Regions from separate parts of the Kluyvera intermedia genome, predicted to be linked through region 1. Evidence: predicted binding sites of a transcription regulator. Region 1 holds the regulator's gene; the other holds the start of a gene.

Region 1 (3,215 bases):
AGTGGGCGCTGGGCTCGTAACACTCTGGCGATTCGGCTGAAGTGCCAGGCGCAGAACTGGCCGACCGGATTATCAGGATGTTGGTCAGCGATTTTTTCCAGCGCGCCAATCTGCTTGTCCATGGTGAAACGGCTAGGGTAGCGGTGGTAGAGAATATCATCCGCCAGCACGCGCAAACGTGCGGCGACGGTCTGAGCGTTCCAGCGGATCACTGCTTCCGCGTGGCTACGCTCAACGAGCTTTTGCACCTCTTCCGGCTGGTGCAGGCTAACGGAGATATGCTCCTGTAAATCCAGCCCTACCTGAAAAGCGCGCAGCAGGCGTTTGTAATCGTTGTGCTGGTTCGCCGCCAGCATGTGCAGCTGCTGGTAGCATTGGGAGATTAAATCCACCACCTTTTGCTGACGGTTTAACAGCGGTGGCAGCGCAGTGCTGGGGTCAGTATGCTGAGTCAGCAGGCTGTACTTGGCTTCACAGTAGTCGGCGAGCTGGCGATAGAGCAGGCTCAGCGATTCGCGCAGCGGCTGTTCGCGCCACATCCAGAACCACCACCAGTTAAATAATCCGTACCACAGTGTGCCGAGCGCATAGAGCAGTAGCGGCTGCCAGATAGGCATATTGCCCGCAAGACTGAGGGTGAAAATAGCGGCAATCAGCGAGGCGGGTAGCAGTCGTCCATGTAACGCGCTGATTTCAGCTGTCACCCCAAGTAAAAGGGCGAGCACGGTCAGGATGAGCGGTAGCGGGACCTCTTTTGCCAGTAATAGCTGTACCGCCAGACTGCATCCGGCAAACAGGCAGCCGCCGATAGTCAGACGTTTGAAAAAACGTTTATGCGGGGTATCAAGACCGGCGATATTGCAGCAAGCGGGAACTAACGAGAACAGCAGGCCTTGTTGAAGATGGCCGAAGAGCAGGCCAATGGCGACCGGCAAACATAACACCAGCGTTTGCCGCAGTGCATAGTTGACTTCCGGGTGGTAAATCAGCCTGCGCCACATGAGGGGAAACAAAAACGGCATACTGCGTTAGCACTATGCCGTTTTGGCTGGATCAGCGGGTGCCGTAGACGACAATCGTTTTGCCGTGTGCGGAGATCAGATTTTGATCTTCCAGCATTTTCAGAATACGGCCCACGGTTTCGCGGGAACAACCAACGATCTGACCGATTTCCTGACGGGTGATTTTAATCTGCATACCGTCTGGGTGGGTCATTGCGTCCGGCTGTTTGGCCAGATTCAGCAGGGTCTGGGCGATACGTCCGGTCACGTCCAGGAATGCCAGGTTGCCGACTTTTTCAGAGGTAATCTGCAGACGACGTGCCATTTGCGAAGACAAACGCATCAGGATGTCTGGGTTTACCTGAATCAGCTGACGGAATTTTTTATAAGAGATTTCAGCAACTTCACAAGCGGTTTTTGCCCGTACCCATGCGCTGCGTTCCTGGCCTTCTTCGAACAGGCCTAACTCGCCGATAAAGTCACCCTGGTTGAGGTAAGAGAGGATCATCTCTTTGCCTTCTTCATCCTTGATGAGTACAGCCACTGAGCCTTTGACGATGTAATACAGCGTTTCAGCTTTTTCACCCTGGTGAATCAGCGTGCTCTTCGATGGGTACTTATGAATATGGCAATGAGACAAGAACCATTCGAGAGTCGGGTCTGTTTGCGGTTTGCCAAGCACCATGCGCGGTTATCCTCTGTTATAAGCTCTTCCCAGCGGCAAAAACATTGCAGCCACTGGTTGCAATAGTATCCTTCCCGTTACCTGGGAAGTCGGCTGTCGAATCGTGCCGCAGCCTGTAATGTGATGTCCTCTGCATACATGCAGTACGTTTATGTATTACCGTAGCATCCCGACTGTTTTAGCATAGCTTTCGGCGCGTGTCTCCTGGTGTCTCGCTTCAGCATGACGGCGATCGCCTTCCATTGCGAGAATTGTTATGTACGCGTAATCTGAGAAGAAAATTGCAACCTGGGAGTTAAATAATATGCAAGCGCGTGTGAAATGGATTGAAGGCTTAACCTTCCTCGGTGAGTCCGCTTCAGGCCACCAGATTTTGATGGACGGCAACTCGGGTGATAAAGCCCCAAGCCCGATGGAAGTGGTCCTGATGGCAGCCGGTGGCTGTAGTGCAATTGATGTGGTTTCCATTTTGCAAAAGGGTCGCAATGACGTCACTGATTGCGAAGTGAAACTGACTTCCGAACGTCGTGAAGAGGCGCCGCGCCTGTTCACACATATCAACCTGCACTTCATCGTGACGGGTAAGGATCTTAAAGATGCCGCGGTTGCTCGTGCGGTGTCCCTGTCTGCTGAGAAATACTGCTCGGTTGCGCTGATGCTCGAAAAAGCGGTGAATATCACCCACTCTTATGAAGTGATTGAAGGCTAATTGCATATGACACGTAGCCCGGCCAAGCGCAGCGCCGCCGGGAACGCTGTTAACGCCGTTTAGCTTCTTCCTTCCATCAAACGCTGCACCAGCGGCATCATGATGAGCTCCATCGCCAGCCCGAGCTTGCCGCCGGGAACCACCAGCGTATTCATGTGCGAAATAAACGATCCTTGCAGCATCGCCAGCAGCCACGGGTAATCGATGTTATCAAGATTACGGAAGTGAATGACCACAAAGCTCTCATCGAGCGATGGAATGCTTTTGGCGGCGAAAGGGTTTGAAGTATCGACCGTCGGGACGCGCTGGAAGTTGATATGTGTGCGGGAAAATTGCGGCGTAATGTAGTTGATGTAGTCCTCCATCGAACGCACCACCGAATCCATCACCGCTTCACGCGAGTGCCCGCGCTCGCTGGTGTCGCGGATCATTTTCTGGATCCACTCAAGGTTAACGATAGGCACCACGCCCACCAACAAATCCACATGGCGCGCGACATCATTTTGTGGCGTCACTACGCCGCCGTGTAGCCCTTCATAGAACAAGACATCGGTTGGCTCCTGCAAGGGTTGCCAGGGGGTGAACGTTCCCGGCACCTGATTCCACGGCACGGCTTCATCGTAAGTGTGTAAATACTTGCGCGACTGGCCGCTACCGTTAACACCATAGTCGCGGAAAGTTTGTTCCAGCAGGCCAAAGTCGTTGGCGTCTGGGCCGAAATAGCTGATATGCCGACCGGCATCGCGTGCCTTACGGATTGCCATGTCCATTTCCGGACGGGTATAACGGTGGAAGCTGTCACCTTCAACTTCTGCGGCAC
Region 2 (3,215 bases), 850 kb from region 1:
ACGCCAGATAGCAAAGGTCGCCCCCGCGATAGCCATATTAGCCATAAACATCATTGGCATCAGCATGTCATAGCCACGATCGCTGAAATTTTGCAGCGCGATTGGCGTCATGGCATGGTGCATTCCGGTGAGAATGGCAACGGGGCGAATCGCCCCGACAACCAGCCCGGCAAAGCTTGCCGATACGCCAAACAATCCTTCAATAAACCACGCGAGCATTTTCCCCAACCAGATCCCGATGGGGCCGATAATCACCAGCGCTGCCAGCGCACCGATAAACAGCGTCAACGTAGGAGTAAATACCGTCTTCAGCACTTCTGGCATGACTCTATCCACCGCCTGATGGATATATTTCAGCGCGAGAATTGAGAAAATGACCGGGATGACGCTTGAAGCATAGTTAAATACCGAAACGGGGATGGTGTTGAGTAGCCAAAGCGCAGAAACCGCACCATCCTGATGCGCCACCAGGGCCTTTGCAGCGTCAATTAGCGTGGGATACATCAGACAAGCCGCGACAGCAACGGCCAGATACTCATTGGTTTTAAAGATTTTTGCCGCCGAAACCGCCAGGAAAAACGGCAGGAAATAAAATACGCCGCTGGCAATCAGGTCGATAATCATCACGGTGTCGCTTTGGGTCGATACGAACTTTAGGGCGATCAACCCTGCCAGCAAACCTTTGATCATCCCGGCCCCCGCAATGGCGGGAACAATCGGGCCAAACACGCCGGAGACGGTATCCATAAACAGCGACACCAGGCTTTTCCGTTCTTTTTTTTTCCCGCTGGCGGCCGTTTTATCACCCGCACCCAGCGTATCCTGTAGCAACTCGTACCAACCGTTGACTTTTGGCCCGATAATTATCTGAAACTGATCGCTTTGCAACTGCGCACCTAATACACCGGGCAACTGCTTAATCTCATCCTGGGCAATTTTATTATCATCAACCAAATCAAAGCGTAGTCGGGTCATACAGTGCCAGACTTTATTGATATTCTCCGGCCCGCCCACCAGACGAATAATCCTGCTGATAGCCTCTTGCGTCCCCATAACGGCTCCTGCGATAAGTTTGTTATTTTCTTGTGTCGCTGAATAGTAAGTAAGCCAATCAATAAAAACAAACCAATAAAATATGATGATAGTCACATTTTGCCGTTTATTGGGCGCTGAGTGTGATTGTTTTGGGTAATTGGTTCGTTTTTTTAATATAAATAACGTCATTAACAGACCAAAAAAATTAAATAATAAAAATGTTTACCCATGACTAAAAATAGGGCGAAGATAATGCCATTCTTATTTTTATTTTCCACAGGGAGCCGTCTGTGAAACCTACGCTAATTACTGCGATTGAGTGCTTTATCACCCGTCCCGATCGCCATAACCTGGTGACGGTCAGAGTGACCACCGATAACGGAACGGTAGGGCTAGGCTGCGCAACTTTCCAGCAACGACCGCTGGCGGTGAAAACGCTGGTGGATGAATACCTGCAACCTCTGTTGCTAGGCCGCGATGCGAACAACATCGAAGATCTCTGGCAGATGATGAACGTCAACGCATACTGGCGCAACGGCCCTCTGATGAATAACGCGATCTCCGGCGTGGATATGGCGCTATGGGACATTAAAGCGCAGCTGGCGGGCATGCCGTTATATCAATTGTTGGGAGGAAAATCGCGCGATGCCATTGCGGCCTACACTCATGCTAGTGGAGAAACGCCGGAAGCGCTTTTTGTCTCGGTCGATAAATTGTTGGATCAGGGTTATCGTCATATTCGCTGTCAGCTGGGATTTTATGGCGGCACGCCGCAAGAAATGCAGACGCCGGAAAATCCAACGCCGGGAGCCTGGTACGATCAGGATGAATACGTTCGCAACACTGTCGAAATGTTCCGCTTGCTACGCGTACGTTATGGGCACCGTTTCCATATTCTGCATGATGTTCATGAACGCTTATTCCCGCAGCAGGCATTACAGTTGGCGAAACAACTTGAGCCTTACCAACCCTGGTTTATTGAAGACATTTTGTCACCACAGCAAAGCCCGTGGCTGGCACAAATTCGCCAGCAGAGCAGTATCCCGCTGGCGATGGGGGAGCTGTTTAACAACCCGGCGGAATGGCACGATCTTATTGTTAACCGGCAGATTGATTTTATCCGCTGTCATATTTCACAGATTGGCGGCATTACCCCAGCCTTGAAGCTGGCGGTTCTCTGTCAGGCTTTTGGTGTGCGCCTGGCCTGGCATGGCCCGGGAGATATGACGCCAATCGGCGTGGCGGTAAATACCCATCTGAACATTCACCTGCATAATGCGGCTATCCAGGAATATATTCCGCGCTCGACGTCTACCGATGCTATTTTCCCCGGCGCACCTCATGTAAAAAATGGCTTTATCTACCCACCCACCGCACCGGGGATTGGTGTCGGTTTTGATGAGGCGCTGGCACGAGAAAATCCGGTGGTTTACCGCCCGCATGAATGGACGCAAAGTCGCTTGCCGGACGGCGCTATCCACACACCGTGAGTTACGCTTGCGGTTGCTGACGAAAGGCGAGGTTATCGCGGTTATGGGGGATCACGTAGGTGCAGGAGTAGTTAATATCGATGATGTCGCTAATCTCATACACGCGCCCGCCGTCGAGGATCCCGCGGTTATTGATGTGCATGGCCGGGCTGCCTTTTTTACAACCCAGTAAAATAGCCTGCTCCCGGCTCACGCTCACAGCGCGATAGCTGGTCAGCAGGTGCGAAATCGGGAATCCCTTCTCCAGCACGTACTGCTGTAGAGAGCGTTCAATAACCTCCTGACTGAGGTCGGTGAACAGGGCAGCAGGCATACGGGATATTTCGATTTGCGTAGCAATGTCATCGACAAAACGCAGACGACAAAATTGCCAGATAAAGTCATCCTCGGAGAGGCCAAATATTTGCTGATCTTCCCGGTCTGGACGCTTTTTATGCAGGCTTATCATCCGGTAGCGCATCTGATCAAAGCGCTTCTCGGTAATCGAGTTATAGACCAGCGGATTACTGCGCGTCTGCTCGTTTATCCAGATCCCTGAGCCCTGCACAATTCTGACAACACCAATGCTGGCCAGCTTTTCCAGTGCCTGGCGAATGGTGAAGCGTGAAACGCCGTACTCCTGAGCCAGTTGACGTTCTGGTGGCAGCTTACGCGCACTGCCGCTGTGTTGTTGATAGATTTTGCTAAGGA

What was found. The regulator CRP, encoded in region 1, controls carbon source genes, mostly activating them, when cyclic AMP is high. The targets are predictions, from matches to a motif close to ATGTGANNNNNNTCACAT.
Region 2: the regulator CRP is predicted to act here: its motif matches at 1,134-1,151, upstream of U0026_RS06465 (enolase C-terminal domain-like protein).

What each region holds. Positions count from the first base shown of each region.
Region 1 covers NZ_CP139986.1:470,527-473,741, forward strand. Annotated here, with positions in the region: gene U0026_RS02120 (YccS/YhfK family putative transporter) at 1-1,001, opposite strand, end outside; gene crp (cAMP-activated global transcriptional regulator CRP) at 1,054-1,686, opposite strand; gene U0026_RS02130 (OsmC family protein) at 1,991-2,395, shown strand; gene U0026_RS02135 (phosphoribulokinase) at 2,455-3,215, opposite strand, start outside.
Region 2 covers NZ_CP139986.1:1,323,677-1,326,891, forward strand. Annotated here, with positions in the region: gene U0026_RS06460 (PTS transporter subunit EIIC) at 1-1,053, opposite strand, end outside; gene U0026_RS06465 (enolase C-terminal domain-like protein) at 1,326-2,525, shown strand; gene U0026_RS06470 (GntR family transcriptional regulator) at 2,527-3,215, opposite strand, start outside.